Regions from separate parts of the Chthonomonas calidirosea T49 genome, predicted to be linked through region 2. Evidence: riboswitches for the same ligand, from Rfam matches in the RefSeq annotation. Region 2 holds a riboswitch; the other holds the start of a gene.
The links. Region 2 has a riboswitch for thiamine pyrophosphate ahead of thiE (thiamine phosphate synthase). Riboswitches for the same ligand answer to the same signal wherever they lie in the genome.
Positions count from the first base shown of each region.

Region 1 (11,976 bases), 1.5 Mb from region 2:
TCTGTCGCTAGGGATATGCGCGGAGTACAGGGAATTCAGATTAGATTTTCAGGCTTTGTGGGCTCAAGCTATAGAGGGGGAATAACAGGAGATCATGCATTAAGTGTCGAAGTTAAGCATCAAACTGTCTATAGAAAGGGGTTTTGATGGAAAGGCCTGTACGTATCGGCATTATCGGTTGTGGGCAGATCGCCCAGATTCATCTTCAGAACTACTCACGCATTTCAGGGGTCGAGATTGTGGCCTGTGCCGACATTGATGCTGCAGCGGCGGATAGCACTGCGGCGATATTTTCTATCCCCAACGTATATTATCGGACGCAAGAGCTACTTCAACGAGACGACCTTGATGCTGTAGATGTGTGTCTTCATAACAATCTCCACATGCCTGCAACCGTGGCTGCTTTGGAGCGGGGCTTCCATGTCTATTGTGAAAAGCCGATGGCTGGTTCCTACCGCGATGCAGTAACTATGCTAGAGTGCGCACGCGAGAAGGGGAAGATGCTCCATATCCAACTCGGTTTTCTCTACTCCGATGAGACGCGCGCAGCTAAAGAGCTCATTGATAGTGGTTTGCTAGGTGAAATATATCATGCACGTTCTACTGGTTTTCGCAGAAGAGGAAGGCCCTATGTGGATGGCTACGGGAAAGCGCCCTTTGTACAAAAAGCCATCGCAGGTGGGGGAGCGCTCTATGATATGGGGGTGTACCATATCTCACAACTCCTTTATCTGCTCGGCAACCCGAAGGTAGAGCGTATTACCGGCAAGACCTATCAGAAGCTGCCGATGGATGAGGAGCGACGACGGACGGCTGGTTACAGCGTGGAAGAGCTGGCTATGGGGTTTGTGCGATTTGAAGGAGATTTGACAATGGATATCATTGAGGCTTGGGCGATTGAGTTAGATGGCTTTGAGGGTTCATCGCTGGTTGGGACCAAAGGTGGTATACGGCTACAGCCATTCGGATACTATCATAGTGTAGGCGATCTTGACCTAAACGCAACCGCGAATTTGAGTGGAGCTCGATTTCGCTGGAATAGCTTGCGCGGAGAAGGTGAGCTGTTTGGCAGCTCACAGCAGCACTGGATAGCTGCTTTACAGGGGCGCGTTTCGCTGTTGCCTACGGCAGAGATCGCCTTAAATACTATGCTGATTTCAGAAGGTATCTATCTTTCGGCAGAGCGTGGCGAAGAGGTAACGGCGGAAGAGGTAAAGGCGTTGTCTAAATCTACGGCCCTCCCGCTGTAGGCTAGATGTTTTGCATTTTTGCCGTTTGCTTGATGCCGAGGAGATAAAAGCTGCCACTTACTAGTAGCCCAGGTATCAGGGGTGGAAGGCCCCAGAGATCTCGGTAATTGCCGTGGTAGTAATACCAACCAAGCCCGAGATCTAAGAAGGCAACAAGGGAGCCATAGAGCATCGCCCGAAAGGCGTAACGGGCTGGGATTTTCCATTTTGGAGGACAGAGGTATGCCCCGACTAATGGCAGTAGTAGACCTGATACGATGAGATTTCCAAAAAGGTACCACTGTTCTACAACAGAGCGTACCATCAAAGCGATACCGATAGAGATAGAGGACGTAAGTACCAGTCCGATGCGAGTATAGCGAGGCACATTCTGAGGCCCGTTTTCGTTCCGAAGGCGCCATATAAAATCTCGCCCAATGGTCATGGCTGAGATAAAAGTATAGGAAACAGTCGCGGCCATGATGGGGGCTAGCATCCCGACGTAGAAAAAGCCACGAAGGCCGTGCGGCAAAACCTTGGCAGCAATAGTTGGAAAAGCTAAGGTAGGATCGCTTAGATTGGGAAAAAGAACACGTGTGAACAGCCCAGTGAGAAAAGTAAGGGAGTCAAAAGTGAACCAGCAGACAACAGCAACGAGAATGCCTAGGGAAGCGACGTACGGAGTTTTCGCGGCGTAGCATCGCTGATGAAACCCTGGATCGGTAAATGTTTGGAGTGCGATGACACTCCATGCCAGAAGCCATAGCACGTTATGGGTACCAAGCACAGTGAAGTAACGCGGTGGGAGGTGATCGGCATGAAGAAGCTGCCGGACACCACCGAATTTCGCTAAGCAAAAGGCCACCGTTAAAATAAAACCAGAAAACATTAACAGAAACTGTAACGTATTAACGCGTACATCGGCAAGAAAACCGCCCATAAGCGCATAGATGATCGAGAAGAGCGTTCCGATTAGCATCGCCAGCCAGAGCGGCCATCCAAAGAGGAGTTGCAGGAGAATTCCGAGCATCAGCACATACTGCGATGGGGTAGCGTAAAGAAAGGCAAGAAAGGCCCCTAGCAGGGCTGTTTTCCTGTCGTACTCTATTTCCAATCGATCGGGAATGGTATAGAGGTTCGTGCCCGCTTGACGAACGCGTTTTGCTAAGAAGAGCGCGAAGAGGATGGCGAACAGATAGTAGGGTACGCCGTTCGCCATCCACGCCGCAAGGCCGTCGGTATAGACGAACTCCCCAGCACCCAAGATTCCACCGTACCATGTAGCCACGAGAGTGGCAACGAATATGGGCAAGCTAAGGTTGCGGTCTGCGATTAAGTAGCTTTCAGTAGTAATGTGGTTTCTCCGTAGCCCAACCCATAGCAGAAAAGCCAAGTAGACAATTAAAAACAACCAGTCGTATAGGGAAAAATGAGGATTGGTCATGGGGCTGGTGTTTCCCTGATGGAGGAGCTTAGTAAGCAGAGAAAAACCGTACCCTGCACTAACTCGATTTCTACATTCCGTCCGAGCGCTTTATTGCTCACCGCCCGCGTGCCAGGTTGCAACAATAGGTGATCTGCCTCCCACTGCACCCCATGAATAGAAAGGATAGCAGGTTCAATTGCGATAACGGAGATGATATCGTCTGGCTGAGTGGGCAGTATGCGTTTGCTCGGGGAGTTCCTGTTCGCAGAGAGGCACCACAAGAAGGTGTTTGCTTCCTGAATACATAGAGTCATTGTTCGATGCCAGGATAGTAAGAGAGCGAGATTTGCAAGCGTGTGATCGAGCCTGCCACCTGTAGCTCCCAACACAGTGACTTGAGTCGCACCGCGATCTCTGGCCAGTTGAAGCGACTTTTCTAAGTCTGCGTAGTCCTGATTGGGTGCGACGACGATTTCTGCTGCTGGAAACAGTTGACTCGCGTGAGCTTTATCTATAGAATCGAAATCGCCACAAATAAGATGAGGCTGAAGTCCAAGATCATACGCTTTCATAGCAGCGCCATCGGTAGCGATAATCAGATCGGCTGTAGCAGCAACACGTTGAGCTAGATCGCGAGGGGGTGGCGAGCCGTTAGCAAGGATCAGTACGTGCATGTTCTTAATCGCAGAGCCAATAGTAAGTAGGTGGGTTTCCAGGATTGCCGTCGGTGGCTGCATTGGGGTCGAGTTGTCCGCTGCGCTCACCTCCTGGGCACACGACTTCATTGTCGAAGGCTGCACTTGAGACGATGAACTTGCCGTGTCCATCTGCGAACACGATTCCTCCTCCGCGCGGATGCCACTGTTGAAAATAGCCGGGAATGTAGCCATAGCTTGGATTTGTTCCAAACCAAGGCATCATCTCATCTCGCATGAGGCGTGTTTCTGCTGGCAGTGCTAGTGAGGCTAAAGTGACCACTTGTGTCGTGGTATAGAGAATGTTATCTTGGCTCGATTCATTTGCGATGGTGGTAAAGATGCCGTGATCGAAGCGATAGCTTGAACCATAGCAGTCAAAATAGGTGTTTGTATTTGGGCAGCCGTCATTTTGATAGGTAGTATAGAGTGAGGGGCCGCCCTGATCATCCGGACACTTGAAAATAAGATGATTTTTGACGTAAGGCATCAACTCAACTTCTACCCCTTTGTGAGCGGGTGTTCCAGAAGGCGCGGGGACATTGTGGATAGGGTCCCAGGTATTGTAGGCATAGAAGATGGGAAACGTTTCATCGTAATCCTGAAGGTACATCTGCACCGCCATGCTTAGCTGTCGGACATTCGAAGTACAGACGGCTTGGCGGGCTTGCTCACGTGCTTGAGCAAAAACAGGAAAGAGGATAGCTGCAAGAACAGCTATTATCGCGATAACTACTAGAAGCTCAATGAGCGTAAATGCTTTTTTGAGGTAGATTGGTAGAACCATTACTTTCTCCTTGTGGTCCAACGCGGTGTCGTTCCAAAAGTCAAATCGTGGGCGAAAAGCAGAAAGCCACCGCTCCGAGCTTTGGGAGCGATGGCTGCATAAATGAGTCATTGCTTCCCTCCGTCGGCATTACCCGAATCAGGTTCATAGGGTTGGGCTAGGTAGCCCTCTCAGCTTTACAGCACCCCTAGCATAGAATGAGGATATAGTCAGACTCTACCTGCATTTGGAAGCATTTGTCAACTTACTTACGTTAGAGTTCATGACAACATGGCTTTACTCAGCCATGACATAGGCAGACTCGCCGTGCTGGGTAAGGTCGAGACCTATGTTTTCATCTTCCACGTTGACGCGCAGGCCCATGGTGGCGCTAAGAATTTTCGTAAGTATCCAAGTGCCTATAGCTGCATATGCAACAGCGCTGGCAACGGCAATAGTCTGTTTGATGAACAGAGTAAGGCCGCCACCGTAGAAAAGGCCGTTACTTCCGGAGCCGTTCACGAGGACGGAAGCGAAGAGGCCTGTTGCGAGCGCTCCCCATATCCCTCCCATACCGTGCACTCCAAACACGTCGAGAGCGTCATCGTAGTGAAATCGGTGTTTAAGTTTGATAGCATAGAAGGAGATGAAGGCCACTCCAACGCCGATGAGCAAAGCCGGAATGGGGCCGACATAGCCTGAGGCCGGTGTAATGGCTACAAGACCTGCGACCGCACCCGTGGCAAAGCCTAGCGCTGTAGGTTTTTTGTAGATACTCCATTCAATGAGTATCCATGTAAGTCCGGCGATAGACGCAGCTATGTGGGTGGCGACGAAGGCGGAGGAGGCAAGTCCGCCTGAGGCCAAGGCACTGCCGGCATTAAAGCCGAACCATCCGAACCACAGTAATGCGGTTCCTACCAGGGTCATAGTGAGGTTATGGGGACGCATCTCTTCTCCGGTATGTAGCGTATCTGTGTAGCGTCTGCCAAGTGCGATAGCGAGGACCAGCGCCGAAACCCCGCTGCTGATGTGCACAACAGTACCACCTGCAAAATCCAGTGCTCCGAGGCTATTGAGCCAACCGTTGTGTCCCCAAACCCAGTGGGCAAGTGGACAGTAGATGAAGGTGCTCCAGAGGGTAATAAAGACCACATAGGTCGAAAATTTCATGCGTTCGGCGATCGCCCCGCTGATGAGCGCTGGGGTGATGATGGCGAACATCAGTTGGTAGATCATGTAAACCTGGTGCGGGACGGTAGGAGCGTAGTAAGGGGAAGGGGTTTCACCTACATGGTTAAGTCCAAACCATTGCAGACTACCTATGAAAGGGTTCCCTGGCGCAAAAGCGAGGGAGTAGCCCCAGAGAAGCCATACAAAGGTCACGATGCCGAGCGCCACGAAGCTTTGCATAAGCATATTAAGTACATTTTTAGAACGCACCATACCGCCGTAGAAGAAAGCGAGGCCTGGCGTCATTAGCATCACGAAGGCAGCAGCGACGAGCATCCAGGCGGTGTCACCCGTGTTAATAGCAGGAGAAGAGGGTGTGGGGGGCTGGGCACAGGCGTTTGCATTGGCAAGCAGAATGATAAGAAGCGTTGTTGCTGCGGTTAGAGCTATTTGGGTGTTCGATTTGATAAATTTGTGAAACATGCTTTGTTAGGTTCCTCCTGTGGTAGATAGGCTGCATTGCGGATAGATTCAAACACTGAGTGAACGTAAAAGAACGCCACCGCCTGAAGGAGGAACCTCGTTCCTCAGACAGACGGCTAGCCGAGACACATCCTTGTCGTGGGCAGCCTGCCCTCTTGTGATAAGGTTTGATGGTCCTTATGACTAGGACTGCTCGGCCACTAGGCGGCTCTAATGCCGACTGCGCCGTCGGTCTGATAAGAGGATCATGAGACGCTCACAGCTGTGTGAGCGTGATAATTCCATTTTGGCACGCGTTGCGGTCGCGAGTCAATATCAAAGAATGAGTGAGGTCAGAGGAATAGAGGAGATATTATCATCTGCTTTCGCCTCTTTTTATTTCCTTGCTACTTTGCGTCTTCTCTACCATACCTGTAGGAGGGGCCTCGCACCGCAATTTTTTACGAGATAGAGGGTAAGATAGGCAGAGAAAAATATTTAGCGAGAAAGGAGCGCCTATGCCGCGATTTGATGGACGTGGGAGTGCTCAGTTGCGCCCGACAAAGATCACACGAGGATTTATGCCCAATGCAGAAGGTTCGTGCCTTATTGAAATGGGGAATACGAAAGTAATCTGTACGGCGTCTGTAGAGGATAAGCTACCACCTTTTAGGAAGCTAGAAGGGGAGCTGGGGTGGGTTACCGCGGAGTATGGGATGCTGCCACGTTCAACCAACGTTCGTACGCCTCGGGAAGGTCGAAACGGGCCCTCGGGTAGAACGGTTGAGATTCAACGATTGATCGGAAGGAGTCTAAGGGCTGTTGTTGAGATGCCGGTTTTGGAAGAGCGGACGATTTTGATAGACTGTGATGTGCTGCAAGCGGATGGCGGAACGCGCTGTGCTGCCATTACAGGCTCTTTTGTGGCGCTTGCGGAGGCCTGCAGAAAATTAGTGGATGAGGGTGCTATTACAAGAATGCCTCTGACGGGCATGGTGGCCGCAGTAAGTGTAGGTGTCGTTGGCAGTGACGAGTTGCTCGATCTTTGCTATGAAGAGGATCATCGTTGTGCCGTGGACATGAACGTAGTCATGACCGACAAAGGTCGTTACGTTGAAATACAGGGGACTGCCGAGATGACTCCGTTTGACCGAAATCGGCTTTTACGTCTTCTTGATCTCGCCCAGGTTGGCCTGGAACAGCTGTTCAAGATGCAGCGTGCCGCTCTGGAGGGGATTCTGTAGGCTATGAATAGAGAGTTGCTTGTTGCGACCACGAATCCCAAGAAGGGGCGCGAAATGCTTCAGATTCTTGGAAGCTATTGCCCTGAGTTAACATTATTGACTTTAAATGATGTAGAACCCATGCCTATTGTGGAAGAGGCGGGGGAGACGTTTTATGAGAACGCCCATTTAAAGGCGGTATCCGCTGCAAAGCACACAGGTAGGATTGCCATCGCTGATGATGGGGGATTGGTAATAGATGCATTAAATGGAGCACCTGGCGTGCATTCCCATCGTTTTTTAGGTGTGGATGCCTCCTTTGATGAAAAGATGGACAAAATTCTCGAGCTCATGAGGCATGTTCCAGATGCAGAGCGCACCTGTCGATTTCAATGTGTTGTCGTGGTTGCAACTCCGGATGGACAAGAGTTCGTTAGTGAGGGTGTATGTGAGGGTTTAGTCGCCTATGAAAAACGTGGTCACTATGGTTTTGGATACGATCCTATCTTTTATTTACCCCAGCTTCAACGACATATGGCGGAGCTAACCCCCGACGAGAAGCATCGCATAAGTCATCGTGGAATGGCTTTACAGGGAGTAATTCCAATTCTAAGAAGCCTATTTCGACTCGATGAAAGAGAACGCTAATGGATAAGTTGGAACGGTACCGTAGGGTTTTAGGAACTATTCCTACGAAGATGTTACGATGGAATTTGTATGGAGCTGGTCTAGAGAACTTTGGACGTAGCGGCGCTCCTGAAGTGGAGGAGATACCCCAATGCGGCCCTCATGAACTGTTGGTGCGCCATGATGCGTGTGGTCTATGCTATTCCGACACGAAGGTGGTCTCGCTTGGCTCGCAACATCCGCGACTAATAGGACGTGACCTTACGAGAGAGCCTGTGACGCTAGGTCATGAGGTTTGTTGCACCGTGGTGGATGTAGGGAGCGAGTTAGAGGGACACTTCGAACGCGGAGAACGCTACGTTATTCAGGCCGACGTATTCCATAACGGCAAATCTATGGCATATGGCTACGTGTTTCGGGGAGGTCTATCCGAGTACGGCATCATTCCGCGAGAGATGATCGAGGGGGATGAGGGCTGCTATCTATTGCCGATTCAAGCAGCAATAGGCTATGCAGAGGCTGCGTTGGTAGAGCCGTGGGCCTGCGTGGTTGCCTCTTACGCAATCGCCCACCGCTCACACCCTAAGCCTGGGGGCAGCTTCTTGCTTGTGGTAGGAAAAGATGGCGAGAATATTGAGATCGGGGACGTGATTGGGGCGACGCTCACGTCGCCCGTGCCGCGAGAAGTAGTTCTCATAACGGCTGAAGGACTTGATGTTACTCCTATTATAAGGCAGATCGAGGCAACAAATGTAAAGATGACTCGTCGCTCTGTAAGCGATCTCATGGAAGGCCGCATCGGAAATTTTGATGATATTATTATTGCCGGTTGTTGGGATGCGGAGCTTGTAGAGAAAGTCTGTGATATGCCGGCCGATGATGGGGTCGTGGTACTTGCCTTAACTGAGCCTCTTCCGCCGAAGATTGCCCTTGACATCGGACGAGTCCATTATAACCGTCGTTTTTATATGGGGGCTAAAGGAAATAGGGTGGCAGATGCCTATAAAGAGCCGCGTACCGCAGAATTGCGTGCTGGAGGATGTGCATGGTTCATTGGCGCGGCTGGGCCTATGGGACAGATGCATGTGCAGCGAGCCTTGCAGTTGCCAGAACCTCCCGAGCTTATTGTTGTAACTGACAGACATGATGATAGGTTGGAGAGCTTAAATAAGCGCTTTGGAGGATTAGCGAGACAGCGTCAAATAGAGCTGATTACGCGCAACGTGCGTGGGATGGATACTGACCAGCAGGCAGAAATGCTGATGGAGCTCACGCGTGGCAGAGCATTTGATGATATCGTTAGTATGGTGGCTGATGCAGCTGCGATCGAAGCGGCAGTAGAGCTTCTAGCAAATGGAGGTTGGTTTAATATCTTTGCTGGGGTTGCTAGAGGAACAAAAATCGGCGTACCTTGCACGCGTATCGTGCGGGATGGTTGTCGGTTTATTGGCAGCAGTGGCTCTTCCCTGGCCGCCATGAGGGAAACTTTGGCGCGTGTAGAGCAGGCCACGCTCAATACAAATGCCTCTCTAGCAGCAATTGGTGGGATGGAAGCTGCCCGTGACGGCCTTCAGGCCGTGAAGGAAGGGAGATTTCCAGGAAAGACTCTTATTTTCCCTCACCTTCACCAGCTGCCACTAACTGCTTTACCCGATTTGAAAGATGTCCTGCCTTCTGTATATGGACTGCTAGAAGATGGCCAGTTTTGGACAAGAGCGGCCGAGGAAGAACTTTTTCGGCTATTGCTTTAAAGGTGATCTTAGTGATCTGTTTTAAATTGATAAATTGTTGTTTGCCGATAAACGCTGTTGGGTGTAAGCAGAATCGAAGGAAAGTGCGCTTGGTGAAGCGAGTCAGGAAAATGCTGGGCTTCTAGGCAGAGCGCTGCATGGGGTGAATAGGGTTTACCATCACGACTATACAGGTTATCGGGAATCCGATTCATTGTATAGAGTTGTATCCCAGGCTCTGTTGTGTAGACCTCCATAATGCGCCCTGTTTTGGGTGCATATACCCGTGCCGCGAAAGTGAGCGCTACGGCTGCTTCATTTGATTTGTGAAGGACAAAGTTGTGATCATACCCTCCGATCACCGCAGGCAGTTCATGAAGATGGGCTCCGATCCTCGTTGGTTGAGTAAAGTCGAGTGGGGTATTCTTAACGCTCCAAATTTCTCCTGTAGGGATAAGCTCGTCGTCTGTAGGTGTATACAGATAGGCGTTGAGCGTAAGCTCATGGTCAAGGATATCTCCTTCTCCCGATAGGTAAAATAGGCATGGTTTGTAAGATTGATAGGAGTATCCATGTCGGTGGTTGCCAAATAGTCGAGGCGGAGGGCATTGTCTTCAGTGAGGGTGAAAGTGACTTCTACACGAAGATTCCCTGGGAACCCTTCTTCCCCATCGGGGCTGAGGCGAGAGAAGGTAACGGCATTGTTTTCGCTTTGCGGCGTTGCTTGCCAAAGCTGCTTGTCAAACCCCATTTTGCCGCCATGAAGTGTATGTGTGCCATGGTTGGCCGCTAGGACATACTGTTTCCCATGGAGAGTGAACTCCGCGTTGGCGATACGATTGGCAACTCGGCCAATCGTGGCACCGAAGTGAGGGTGTGGATTAAGATAGTCTTCAAGCCGATCAAAACCAAGGGTGACCTCACCGATATTCCCATTGCGATCGGGTACGGCCAAGGAGGTGAGAATAGCTCCATAGTTAGTGACGCGTGCCGTGGAGCCGTGAGAGTTAGTTAGCGTAAAAATCGAAACAGGCTCTTCATTGGGCAGCTTTCCAAATATCTCTTGTTTAATCAACTTACACTCCCTATTGTGTCCGACTTTGGCGGACAATTATTTAAAGTATTGATGATGGCAATGTTTTGAGTGTGATGCTTGCTTGGGGCGAGTCCTGCTGAGGTTGCTAGGATAATATAAGTGAGGCCGGAATGTTCACCGGTACTATGAGAAGTGATAGGTGTCTCCTCCTCAAGGCCGGCACCCTCCCCTCAATCCTAGAGGATCCACGATTCCTCCGAAGTTTAGGTGGCGCGCATGTGATATGATAATAAAGCCGAATTAGAGTTCGACGCTATGAAAGGTAGTTCCTGCTAAGTGTACAAATCTATTCAGGAGCGATGAGAGAATGGAACGTTTGAAAGGCCAGGTGGCTATTGTTACCGGTGGTGCACAGGGTCTAGGCGAGGCAATAGCTCATCGTCTAGCCCGAGAGGGATGTCGTGCCATTACTATCGCTGACATTAAAGTTGAGAAGGCGCGTGAGACAGCAGAGGAGATAACGCGAGCTACTGGGGCCGAGACGCTTGCCGTACAGGTAGATGTAACCAACGAGGAGCAGGTAGAGGAGATGACACGGGAAACCGTGCGTAGATTCGGGGCGCTTGATCTCCTCGTGGCCAACGCCGGCATCTTGATTGCTTATGACATCACCGAATTTCCCGCTGAGGCTTGGCGAAGGGTTATAGATGTGAACCTGTTTGGCTATTTTTTGTGTGCTCGCGCAGCGGCAAGGGTAATGGTAAATCAGCGGAAAGGGAATATCATTCAAATCAATTCAAAATCGGGGAAGAAAGGGAGTTTTCGAAACAGTGCTTATTCAGCAAGCAAGTTTGGAGGAATAGGGCTTACCCAGTCTATTGCTCTTGATCTGGCACCTTATGGGATCCGTGTAAATGCCGTGTGCCCAGGTAATCTTTTAGATGGCACTCTGTGGCAGGAAAGCCTTTATGAGCAATATGCCCGCACGCAAGGACTTACCAAGGAGGAAGTTCGTCTCAAGTATGAAGCCCAGGTACCTTTAGGTCGTGGATGTACTTATGAGGATGTATGTAATGTGGTGGTGTTTTTAGCCTCTGATGAAGCTAGTTATATGACGGGACAGGCAATCAACGTTACTGGCGGCCAGGAGATGCGCTAGCATTGTCAAAAGTACGGAAAATGACGGAGGATTCTCCTACAAATGGGGTAGATGAAGAGGAGTGGCCCCCTCTTGTATTGGTGGCCACTCCTATTGGGAATTTAGAGGATATAAGCTTACGTGCCCTCAGGATATTGAAAAGTGTAGATATTATCGCAAGTGAAGATACTCGAAAGACCGGTCTTTTGCTGAAGCGCTACGCTATCGAAAAGCGTCAAATTTCCCTTCACGAGCACAATGAGGAACGAGCTATTCAGCAGATACTGGCATTTATTCGGCAAGGGAAGCATGTGGCGGTAGTGACGGATGCGGGAACTCCGGGAATTGCAGATCCTGGCTATCTCCTTGTTAGAAAGGCTCTTGAAGAGAACATTCCACTTACGATGGTGCCCGGCCCAGCTGCTTTTGTCATGGCGCTAGTCTTGTCGGGATTACCGAGTCATAGCTTCA
Region 1 covers NC_021487.1:429,882-441,857, forward strand. The annotation lists gene CCALI_RS01890 (Gfo/Idh/MocA family protein) at 147-1,250, shown strand; gene CCALI_RS01895 (sodium:solute symporter family protein) at 1,252-2,673, opposite strand; gene CCALI_RS14670 (thiamine diphosphokinase) at 2,670-3,329, opposite strand; gene CCALI_RS14675 (type II secretion system protein) at 3,334-4,137, opposite strand; TPP riboswitch at 4,236-4,336, opposite strand; gene CCALI_RS01910 (ammonium transporter) at 4,414-5,772, opposite strand; gene rph (ribonuclease PH) at 6,270-6,995, shown strand; gene rdgB (RdgB/HAM1 family non-canonical purine NTP pyrophosphatase) at 6,999-7,622, shown strand; gene CCALI_RS01925 (alcohol dehydrogenase catalytic domain-containing protein) at 7,673-9,352, shown strand; partial or broken gene CCALI_RS16975 (aldose epimerase family protein) at 9,361-10,442, opposite strand; gene srlD (sorbitol-6-phosphate dehydrogenase) at 10,735-11,526, shown strand; gene rsmI (16S rRNA (cytidine(1402)-2'-O)-methyltransferase) at 11,529-11,976, shown strand, end outside.
Region 1: it holds a riboswitch for thiamine pyrophosphate, as region 2 does, so the genes downstream of both, CCALI_RS14675 (type II secretion system protein) here and thiE (thiamine phosphate synthase) in region 2, are expected to answer to the same signal.

Region 2 (11,976 bases):
TACGTCTACAAACCGATGGGCAGCTGAAAACGGGGCGCGATGTGGCCATTGCTGCCCTGCTTGGCGCCGAGGAGTTTGGCTTCGCTAGCGCGCCGCTTGTGGCCATGGGCTGCATTATGATGCGGGTCTGTCATCTCGGCACTTGCCCTGTAGGTATTGCCACACAAGACCCCGTGTTGCGCCAGCGATTTGCAGGCCAGCCCGAGCATGTCATAAACTTCTTCTTCTTTGTAGCCGAGGAGCTACGAGAGATCATGGCACAGCTGGGATTCCGCACCGTGGACGAGATGGTGGGCCGGACGGATATGCTCGATGTGCAGCCGGCTATAGATCACTGGAAGGCCTACAATCTCGACCTCACGCCGTTGCTGACAATGCCGGAGGTGGATAAAAACGTGCCGGTGCGCTGCGTGATGAAGCAGGATCACGGCTTGGAAAATGTGCTCGACCATAAACTCATCGCTTTGGCGCAGCCCGCTTTGGAGCGTCAGGAGTGTGTACGCGCTGAGTTGCCTATTCGAAATAGCAATCGAGCTACCGGTGCCATGCTTTCCGGCAAGATCGCTCTTAAATATGGGGCAAAAGGACTTCCGGACGACACCATCCATTTCAAATTCAACGGCTCCGCTGGACAGTCGTTTGGGGCCTTCCTCGTACCTGGAGTTACGTTCGAGCTGGAGGGGGATGCCAACGACTATCTCGGCAAAGGGCTATCGGGTGGCCGTATCATCGTCTACCCGCCCAAAGAGTCGCCCTTCGACCCAGCTGAAAACATTGTGGCCGGCAACACCATCCTTTATGGGGCCACGAGCGGAGAGGTGTATCTGCGTGGTGTCGTTGGGGAGCGGTTCTGCGTGCGCAACAGCGGCGCTGTCGCTGTGGTGGAGGGCACGGGCGACCACGGCTGTGAGTATATGACCGGTGGGGTTGTGGTCGTGCTAGGGCGCACTGGGCGCAACTTTGCTGCCGGTATGAGCGGAGGTGAAGCGTTTGTATGGGACCCCGACGGCACGTTCCACCTGCGTTGTAACCTTAATCACGGGCTTACGGAGCTGGAGCCTTTGCGTGAAGAACGCGATATCGCATTGGTTCGCGAGCTTGTTGAGAATCACTACCGTTATACGGGGAGTGATCGGGCCGCCGCTCTGCTTGAACGCTGGGAGGAGGCGCTTTCTCAGTTTGTGAAGGTTGTCTCTTTGGAATATCGGCGTGTGCTTCAACAGCGTGCCCTCAGTGCAACACAGACCGCCGAGGCTGCTGGCGTTAGCGCTTAGGAAAGAGTCCCGTTAGTCGTTCCTTTGGGCGCTCGGAGCCGTGCTCCGAGCGCTTTTTGTGAGTCTTCAAATAGTAATTGGGAGATGGCGTTGCTATAGGCTAAAATAACATCCAAATCCATTGCAAAAGGTAGGACATGCTTTATTGGATTATCTGGGCGATCGCCTGGCTGCTGTTGCGTTCCCTCTACGCTCTTTTCGGCGGGTTGAAAATAGAGGGCGCCGAAAACGTTCCTCGGAAAGGGGGCGTGCTCGTAGCCCCAAACCACATCAGCGATGCCGACGGCCCTACGATCTATCTTGCGTTGAAACGCCCTTGCTGGGGTATGGCCAAGTCCGAACTGTTCCAGACGCGTTTTCTTCGCTACATTCTTCGCCTATTTCATGCCTTTCCCGTTAAGCGCTACTCGGCCGATCTCGCGGCCTTACGGCAGGCGGAGGAGCTGTTGAAGCAGGGTGAGGCAGTTGTGATCTTTCCTGAGGGCAAGCTGAGCGAGGATGGGCAGCTTCAACCTTTTCTGCCAGGGGTGATCTTAGTGGCGGAAAGGGCGGGTGCTCCCATTTTACCGGTAGCTCTTATCGGTACAGACCAACTGCTGCCCTACGGAAAGCTGATTCCAAGGCCGACGCGCAGGCCCGTTGTGGTACGGTTCGGTAGGCCAATCCTGCTAGAGGAGCTACTAAGGGGGCTGAAAAAGCGAGAGCGTTTGGAGAAAGGCGCGGAGCGACTTCGCGCTATTGTGAAGGCGCTGCTTGAGAACCAGCCTTATCCTCCTTTCACCGAGGATACCCCTGAAAACAAAGCAGTAGGTGGGGAGACGCCGACCACGGAATCCCTCTCATAGAGTGTTGTTCTGCGCGCGGAGGTAGGGTCAAAGCTTCACTCTTCTCCTCGCGAGGGTTGTCGCCGTACGAGGCTCAAGTGGTTGTCACAAAAAAGTGGCCAAAAAAATTTTTTCCGATTAGGTGTGACTTTTTCGCCGCTGCCTGTGTTATAATAGATGTATGTGGTGAAGACACCGCTTTTCAGGCTCTCCCATATGAGCGGGGTCGAAACCAGGCATTTATAAATAAATAGAGGGCTAGGGGGTGCTCCAAAGAGGAGCTGAGAGCCGGGTGACCCCGGCAACCCTTGGAACCTGATCCGGTTAGTACCGGCGGAGGGAAGCCATGGTAAAAGCATCTCTTATCCGTTGTTTTCATGGCACCTCCCAGCTCGGTGAAACGATCTGGGAGGTGTTCGTATGTTAGGTCGTCTCTATTTGGTGATCACACCGCGCCCCGGTCAGGGCGAGTCGGAGATTTTAGCACGTGCCGAGGCCGCCCTCAACGGAGGTGTAGACACTCTTCAGTTGCGGGCTAAAGACTGGGACGCTCTGCCTATTCTCCATCTCGGTGAGAAGCTTCTCTCGCTATGTCGTCGTTATCGAATTCCCTTTGTGCTCAACGATCGCCCCGACCTCGCGGTGCTGCTTGGGGCCGGATGGCGTTCATGTAGGTCAAAGTGATCTGACGCCTCAACAGGCGCGTCGTTTCTTCCAAGGGATCGTTGGTCGTAGCACTCATGCTCCCGAACAGGCGCAAAGGGCTCTTGTGGAAGAGGCCGATTACCTCTCTATCGGGCCAGTGTGGGAGACCCCCACGAAGTTGGGACGCCCTGCAGCAGGGCTGGAGTATGTGCGCTGGGCCGCTCAAAACCTTTCCCAGCAAACCGTTTGGTATGCCATCGGGGGCATCCAGATAACAAACCTTCCCCAAGTGCTTGAAGCAGGCGCACGGCGGATTGTCGTGGTGCGAGCTATCTACGATGCAGACAGCCCGCAAAAAGCTGCGCGTGCTATGAAGGAGGAGCTTGAACGATGGTCTACGTAAACGGGGAACCGCGCCAGGCCGCTGGCAAAACGTTGGAAGAGCTGTTGAAAGAGCTTCAGCTAAATCCGCAACTGGTTGCCGTTTTGGTGAATGAGACCGTGTATCCTCGCGGCAAACTGCCTTTAGAACCTTTGAAAGAAGGCGATGTGGTGGAGATAGTGACGTTGATGCAAGGGGGTAGGGGCCTAGCGTTCGGGCCTCACCTGACAAGGAGGAGATCGTGTCCGACTCATTGGTTATCGCGAACCAAACATTTCGAAGCCGCCTTATCGTGGGCACAGGCAAATATCACGATCGGGGCGTTATGCGGGATGCCCTAGAGGCCTCCGGTGCCGAGATAGTGACCGTCTCGATTCGGCGGGTAGAGATCGGCGCGCCAGGGCATCAGGGGCTTCTAGAGGAGGTGATGGGTAAATATCATCTACTGCCTAATACGGCCGGGGCGAAAACGGCAGAGGAGGCGGTTCGTATTGCCCGTCTTGGTCGCGCCTTAACCGGCGAGAACTGGGTGAAGCTTGAGGTCATACCCGACCCGCTGTATCTGCTTCCCGATCCCATAGAAACCTATCACGCAGCCAAGATTCTGCTGCAGGAGGGGTTCATCGTGCTGCCCTACATCGGCCCCGATCCGGTTCTTGCAACAAAACTTGGGGCCATCGGATGTGCCACGGTCATGCCGTTGGCCGCCCCCATCGGATCGGGTTGGGGAGTGAAGACCCGAGCGCTGATCGAGGTGTTTCTGCGTCTGCGGGATCAGCTACCCCCTATCGTTATAGATGCTGGGTTGGGGCTTCCCTCGCACGCTGCGGAGGTGATGGAATTAGGAGCCGATGCCGTGTTGGTGAACACGGCCATTGCAGAAGCAAAAGACCCCGTGGCGATGGCAGCCGCCTTTCGTATGGCTGTGGAGGCAGGTCGGAAAGCCTATCTTGCCGGGCCTATGACCGCTCGGGAAACGGCCAGTCCAAGCAGTCCCGTGGTAGGGGTGCCGCTAGTGCAGCCGGAGGCCCCCGTATGACCCAAGCGGATGTCTTGCCATCTATCTCGTTAGAGGTGTTCTCTCACCACCATGAGGTGATCATCGTCGGGGGCGGCATTATCGGGAGCCTCATCGCCTATACTCTTCGTCGAGCTGGAGCCGAGGTGATAATGCTCGATGCCGGTTTTGAAGGCGAGGCGACCCGCGCCTCCGCGGGTATGTTGGCTCCCTATCCGGAAGGCCTCGCTGGCGAACTCCTTGAATGGGCGGAGGAGAGCATCGCGCTTTACCCTGCTCTAGTTGCAGAGCTCCAGGAACAGACCGGCATTGCTGTGCCCTTCTCGTTAGAAGGAACCGGCCTTGTTATGCCGGGGGGTGAGGATCACTTATCGGTATGGCCATCTCTGGCCTCTCTAAACCTGCGAGGCCGATCTTATCCGGGCGGTTATGTGCATCCGCTGCGTCTGAAAGAGGCGTTATGGCAGGCCTTTCAACGGATGGGCGGGCTGGTGCTTCGTGCCGAAGCCCTGTTGGTGACACCAGGGAGGGTGGAGACCGATAGAGGAGCTTTGCTCGGTTCTCACATCGTTTTGGCAACAGGCGCTTGGTCGGGGCGTTTCGGATTAGGGGTGCAGCCGGTGAAGGGGGAAGCAATGTGGCTCGAAACAGCACCTCCGACGATTCCTTTGTTCTTTGAAGAGGGCTATCTTCTCCCACGAGATGGAGGACTTTACGTGGGGGCTACCCAACGGGAAGGGTGGCGTCCCGGAGTAGACCTCATCGGGCTTCAATGGCTTATCTCCTTTGTGCACAACCATGTTCCACACCTCGAAACGGCCCCTATAGGGGCGCTTTTATGGGGCTATCGCCCCATGGGGACGCTACAGGTAGGCGAGATCGCCTCGGGCCTATATGCCGCCACGGGGCACGGACGTAATGGGGTTTTGTTAGCTCCAGCAACCGCACAACGTATCGCAAGATCCATTTTGGGGGTTTCCCCGAGGAGGAGTAGAGGATGACGCAGTTAGAGGCAGCAAGAAAAGGCCATATTACCGAACAGATGGCCTATGTGGCGGAGCGCGAAGGCGTTTCACCGGAGTTTGTTCGTGAGCAGGTTGCAGCCGGACGTGTGGTTATTCCGGCCAATCCAAACCATACAACTCTCAGCCACTTCACCGCTATTGGGGAAGGGATGCGCGTAAAAATTAACGCGAACCTGGGCACCTCCTACGACTATGTCCACCCGGACGAAGAGGTAGAAAAGGTAAAAGTGGCCATTCAGTACGGTGCTGACACGGTGATGGATCTCTCCACGGGCGGAGATATCGCCGCCATTCGGCAGAGAACTCTGGAAGCGAGCACCGTTCCCCTTGGCACCGTGCCTATCTATGAGGCCGAGTTTCGCGCGGCCAAACGCAAGAGCTTCTTCGATATGACTGCCGATGAACTGTTTGAGGTTATCGAGGAGCATGGGAAGTCTGGGGTGGACTACATCACCGTGCACTGCGGTGTGACCCGCGAGGCGTTAATGCGCTACCAAAACACGCACCGCACCACGGGCATTGTGTCGCGTGGTGGCGGACTTTTGGCCGCCTGGATGCTGAAGCGTGAGGAGGAAAACCCGCTTTGGGAGCGCTTTGATGATCTGCTGGACATCGCGCGAACCTACGACATGACCCTTTCTCTGGGAGATGGCCTTCGGCCGGGGTCGCTTGACGATGCCACCGATCGCCCGCAAATTCAAGAGCTCTTGCTGATTGGAGAGCTCGTGGAGCGCTCTCGACGAGCGGGTGTGCAGGCGATGGTCGAAGGGCCGGGGCATATTCCTCTCAACGAGATACAGACCAACGTGCAGATCCAGAAGAAGCTGACACGCCACGCCCCCTTCTACATTTTGGGAATGCTGCCCATAGATACCGGTGCGGCATTTGATCACATTGTGGGCGCTATCGGAGGGGCCGTGGCCGGTTGGCATGGCGCCGACATGCTTTGCTACCTCACTCCTGCCGAACATTTGGGGCTGCCGACGGTGGAGCATGTGAAAGAGGGGGTCATCGCCTTTAAGCTGGCTGCGCATATCGCCGATGTCGCGCGCGGCAATAAAGCCGACTGGGAGCGCAACCGCCAGATGAGCGAGGCGCGGTATCGGCTCGATTGGCAGAAACAGTTCGAGCTGGCCCTCTTCCCCGAGGAGGCGCGGGCGATGTACGAGGCGCGTGGCACAAAAACCAAAGCCTGCAGCATGTGTGGGCCCTTCTGCCCTATGAACCTAGTCGAGGTGGTCATGCGGGGACGGCGCGGCGCCGCTCATGGGACGACGCAGTTGCCTCTGGAAGAGGTCATCGGAGCGGAAGTCACCACGTAAACCATGCCCGTTCCCTCTGCGCTCACCATTGCTGGCTCTGACTCGGGGGGCGGAGCCGGCCTTCAGGCCGATCTGAAGACTTTTGAGCGCTACGGCGTTTATGGCATGAGCGCCGTAACGCTCATCACGGCTCAGAACCGCAGGCACATTAAGGAGGTTTTTTTGCTTCCGCCCGATCTTGTGACGGCGCAAATAGAGTGCGCTTGGGAGGAGGTGCCCCCTCGCGCGATAAAGATCGGCGCTTTGGGAAACAGGGCTATCGTTGAGGCGGTTGTGCGTGCATTGAGACGGCCCGATCTGCCTCCTCTCGTTGTAGACCCTGTCGTCGTAAGCAGCAGCGGCAAGAGGCTTTTGGAATCGGACGGACTCGAGGTGCTGATAACGCAGCTCTTTCCGATGGCAACCCTTATTACACCCAACCTTCTTGAGGCGGAGGTGCTGTTGAAGGGCGCCATCGCTGCAGATGACGAAAAGCAGATGCAGGAAGCGGTCTACGCTTTAAAACGCCTCGGTCCCCAAGCCGTGCTTTTGAAGGGAGGGCACGGGGTGGGACCAGAAGCCGTGGACTTTCTTTTCGATGGACAGACGTGCCATCGTCTCGCTCTACCTCGGCTTACCGGCACGACGCTACATGGGTCGGGCTGCCAACTCTCAGCGGCTATCGCTGCCCGGCTCGCCTTGGGTGATTCGCTGCGTGCGGCGGTGGAGGAGGCCAAGCGCTATGTGTTTTATCAGATGGAAAAGGCTCTATTTTCCACCGCATCAGCTTTAGACAGCGATTAACTATAGGTTGCTGTAGTCGGTTACCGAGCGTTGGTAAGGGTAGACTTGCACACCAGTCGTGTGTAGGTAAGCGATGGCGCGTTGCACCTCACTGAGCGGGCCGGAAAGATCCACTTCAAAATACCCTCCATCTTCCTCGTCGAAGGCGGCCCGCACGATGTTCACCACCACATCGAAGTCTTTCCCAACTCGATAGAGCAAGGGGGCACGATTCTGCTCTGCGGTTACCGTGGTAATGCGCACGCGAGTGGTTACGGATTGCGACACGGTGGTTTCCGGTGGTTGTGGCAGGGTGGAGGGAACCGGCAGATTCGTTTCACTGTCTCCAGGCAGAAGCCCCAGCGCATGGAGGTAGGCCGTAGCCTGGGTAATCTCATTTTGAGAGCCTTCTATATCTACCGTAAGGCAGGCAACCTCTTCACTTACCCGCGCTCGTCGGATATGGGTAACCACATGGAAGAGACGCCCAAGTCGCCACAGTAAGGGACGTTGGGCCATCTCTCCGGTGGCCGTGAGATTCACGGTAATAACAGGCATAGTGCGATCTGAGTACTCCTCAAATTCTAGCTTACCTCAAACAGGCCCTACGTTCCGATGCGCGTGCCGCACTGTGTGCAGAACTTCGCTCCTTCCGGAATTTGGGCATGGCACTGCGGGCAGGTTGTTTGTGTGCTTAATGGTTTGCCGCATTCCGGGCAGAACTTACCGCCCTGCACGGCGGAGCCGCAGTGGGGGCAGGTAACGGTGGCGTGGGCGGTGAGGTTGATCTCAGTGGTAAGGTCTTTCTCTTGAAGCTTGGAGTATATCTGCTCTTTTACCACCTGAGCCTGTGCGCTGGCTAGTTCCTCTTCCTCTACGGGGGCGCACTGCTTGCAAAGCCCACGAGCTTCATTCCAGCAGACCTCTTTGCAAACCCATCGGCCACAACGTCGGCACTGGTTAAAGAGCGGTTTGATCTCTTGAACAGCTGTTTGCAGCGCGGCATCGTGCGCCTTGCCGCCCACGGCGCGCTGGATATCGTAGGCTGATTCGCCGGCGCGGCTCAAGAACCCGCCCAAAAAGCCTCCTGCGGCCCGCAGCGCATCACCCATCAGGCCGAGCTTGTTGGGCTCGAACGTGGACATAAAGCCGTTGCGACAGTGGTCGCAGTAGAATCGGAACTGAAAACCTTGATCTGTAGACAGATCGTCATAGTTCTGTACGAACTCGATAACACCCATTGCATGTCCTCCTAGATATGTTTCTACATTTTTATATAGAACGAAACGATGCTGTTTGGAAAGGTGCTAGCCTCCGGCGATGGCCGGGACGATGGAGACGGAGTCGCCATCCTTTACGGGAGTATCTTTCCCTTTTAGGAAGCGAACATCCTCCTCGTTAACATAGATATTTACAAAGCGGCGAATCTCTCCGTTTTCATCTACGAGTCGCTCGGAGATGCCTGGAAACTGCCTTTCCAGGTCTTCGATAAGTGTCGCGATGGTTCCGGGGGCCGCTGTCACCGTATCCACATCGCCGGTATAGCGACGCAACGGTGTCGGTATTAGAACGGTTACAGGCATGGACAATCCACTCCTTATCCTAAATGTACGAAAAAGAGGCGCCGTAGGACGGCGCAACTTCGCTTGCAAAGTGTTACCCTATGTTGCTTCCAAAATTCAAATGCGGTGTCACGAAGAGGTCGCCAACAGCTTTTCCGTTTTCAGGGCGGCTTCGAGCGAGTTAAGGTTTGGCTCGATGGGGATGGTATGTCCTACCCGTCCCATCACGGCCTCCTGGGTTTTAAGGCCGTTGCCGGTGATGGCGATCACCACCACGTCGTCTTTGCCGAATCGGCCCTGTTCGGCCAGTTTTTTCGTCACGGAAACGGTAACGCCGCCGGCGGTTTCGGTGAAGATCCCTTCGGTTCGCGCTAGCAGGCGAATGCCCTCTACGACCTCCTCATCCGTAACGTCTTCGGCCCACCCGCCGGATTTTCGCACGGTTTCTATGGCCGTATAGCCATCTGCGGGGTTCCCAATGGCGATGGAGCGGGCGATAGTGTTGGGGCGTTGTGGGCGAAACACGGCCGCTTCGGTTTTTATGGCCGTGGTGATGGGGGAGCAGCCGGTGGCCTGAGCGGCGTACATACGGGTATTCACCGGCCCGTCGAGAAGTCCAAGGCGCTCCAACTCCTTCAGGCCCTTATAAATTTTGCTGATCAACGAGCCTCCGGCGCAGGGCACGATCACGTGGTCGGGCGCTCTCCAGCCCAACTGTTCGGCGATCTCATAGCCATAGGTTTTGGAGCCATCTCCGTAGAAAGGCCGAAGGTTAATGTTCACAAAGCCCCAGCCATAGCGGTCGCCCGCTTCGGCGCAGAGGCGATTCACCTCATCGTAGCAGCCAGATACCGCGAGCACATTAGTTCCATAGATGAGGGTACCGACCACTTTGCCCTGTTCCAGATCGGCTGGAATGAAGATATAAGAGCGAAAGCCTCCTTCGGCAGCGTGGGCAGCTACCGAGTTTGCAAGGTTTCCTGTGGAGGCACAGGCCACCGTGTCGTAGCCAAACTCGCGGGCTTTGGTGAGAGCCACGGCCACCACTCTATCTTTAAAAGAGAGCGTAGGATGGTTCACAGCATCGTTCTTCACATAGAGGTTATTGAGGCCGAGTTCGCGTCCGAGCCGTTCCGCCTTCACCAAGGGCGTCCAACCCACGTTTTTGCCGACGGTAGGCGGACCTTCTACCGGAAGGAGGTCCCAGTAGCGCCACATGGAGGGAGGGCCGGCGGCGATCGATTCGCGGGTCACCCTTTTTTCAATAAGCTCCCAGTTCAGTTTAACTTCGAGGGGTCCAAAACAGAGCTCACAAACATGCACAGGCGCAAGCGGATACTCTTTTCCACACTCGCGACACTGCATTCCCAACGTTTTGGCAGACATTCGTTATAAGCCTCCTCAATGAGCTAGACAGAGTGTATGAAGTCGGCGCAGAGACAATCAAAAAGCCTCTCGACCGGCGCGCCCGCATTGCAGGCACACAGGACGAGAGGCTCAAGCCTTCGTGGTCCCACCTGTTTTCGCCACAACCTCACGGTTGCGGCCTCGGCGGGTGCAACGACGCTCTTACGAACGCGTACACCCTGGCCCTGTAACGGGAGCCCCCCGGCCTTCCCTACTCAGCCAACGAAGTGCTTTTCGAAAAGGCGGCTCAAAGGCCATTTCAGCAGGTTCGCTTGTACCGGCTTCCACCAACCCGGCTCGCTGTTACCGCGCCGCCTGCTTACTCCACCTTCTCTTCGCCTTGCCACTTTCCAACTATGTCGGACGTAGATTATACACGGTGAACCTTTGAAATGTCAACCCTCTTTTTCTGCTTGACACCTTCCCGATAATGACGGTATGATAAATTTACCTTATATAAAAGCGTTGCGCTCGAAGACGAGCGCCCTACAACGCCACAAAAGAGCGCCCGATGCCTGAATTGAGTCTGTTTACCGGTGCGAACCTAGCTTATGTTCTCGACCTTTATGAGCGTTATCAACGCGATCCGGAGTCGGTCGATCCAGAAACACGTGCCTTCTTTGAGGCCTATCCTCTCTCCTCTTTGCTCGAACAGAGCGTTTCCACCGATCTCTCGAACAAGCTGCTTGATGCAGCTATTGCCACGGTGCGCTTGGCGCGTTATATTCGTCAGCGCGGCCATCTAGATGCCGATATTGACCCTCTGCATCTCAGCCCACGAAGCTCTACCGAGCTGGAGCTGAGCGCTCATAACCTCACGCCAGAGATATTAGAGCAGCTGCCATCAAGCCTGATCGGCGGCCCCATCGCCCAGGAGACCACCAACGCCCGCGATGCCATCGCTCGGCTACGGCAGGTCTATTCAGGAACGATTGGCTATGAGGACGAGCATATTCAAGAGGCCAAAGAGCGCTACTGGCTTCGGGACGTGGTGGAAAGTCGTCGCTTCTTTAAAGACATTGACGCTGGGCGCAAGCGTGACCTGCTCCATCGCCTTATTGAGGTAGATATCTTCGAGGATTTTCTGCAGCGAACTTTTCCTGGAGAGAAGCGTTTCTCCATTGAGGGCACCGATGCCCTCGTGCCTATGCTCGACGAGATCGTTCGTAGCGCTGCCATCGAGGGCATGCACGAGGTGGTAATGGGCATGGCCCACCGTGGGCGTCTTAACGTACTAGCGCACGTGCTCGGTAAGCCCTACGAGGTGATCCTCAAAGAGTTCAAAAATAACATCGGTGGCGAGGGTACCTCGGTCTCCGGCAGCAACTTTGAAGGGTGGTCTGGCGATGTGAAGTATCACTTGGGCTACAGCCGTGCCTTCCGCGAATCGGGGGTGGCCGAAATGCCCATTACGCTGGTGCCCAACCCAAGCCATCTCGAATATGTGAACCCTGTTGTGGAGGGGCATGTGCGCGCGGCACAGGAACGACGCGATGCCATGGGTCGTCCACAACAGAACGAGCGTGCCGCACTGCCGATTCTCATTCACGGCGACGCCGCCTTCTGCGGACAGGGCATCGTTGCCGAGACGCTGAATCTCTCGCGCCTGCCTGGGTATCGCACAGGGGGAACCATCCACATTATTTTGAATAACCAAATTGGCTTTACCACCCTTCCCTCTGAAGGTCGCTCCACTCTCTATGCCAGCGACCTCGCCAAGGGGTTTGAGATCCCCATCGTTCACGTGAACGCCGA
Region 2 covers NC_021487.1:1,949,640-1,961,615, reverse strand. The annotation lists gene gltB (glutamate synthase large subunit) at 1-1,274, shown strand, start outside; gene CCALI_RS08125 (lysophospholipid acyltransferase family protein) at 1,412-2,119, shown strand; TPP riboswitch at 2,349-2,457, shown strand; partial or broken gene thiE (thiamine phosphate synthase) at 2,519-3,146, shown strand; gene thiS (sulfur carrier protein ThiS) at 3,134-3,466, shown strand; gene CCALI_RS08110 (thiazole synthase) at 3,367-4,164, shown strand; gene CCALI_RS08105 (FAD-dependent oxidoreductase) at 4,161-5,144, shown strand; gene thiC (phosphomethylpyrimidine synthase ThiC) at 5,141-6,490, shown strand; gene thiD (bifunctional hydroxymethylpyrimidine kinase/phosphomethylpyrimidine kinase) at 6,494-7,273, shown strand; gene CCALI_RS08090 (NIL domain-containing protein) at 7,274-7,810, opposite strand; gene CCALI_RS08085 (zinc ribbon domain-containing protein) at 7,858-8,493, opposite strand; gene CCALI_RS08080 (MoaD/ThiS family protein) at 8,560-8,835, opposite strand; gene thrC (threonine synthase) at 8,944-10,200, opposite strand; gene CCALI_RS08070 (2-oxoglutarate dehydrogenase E1 component) at 10,733-11,976, shown strand, end outside.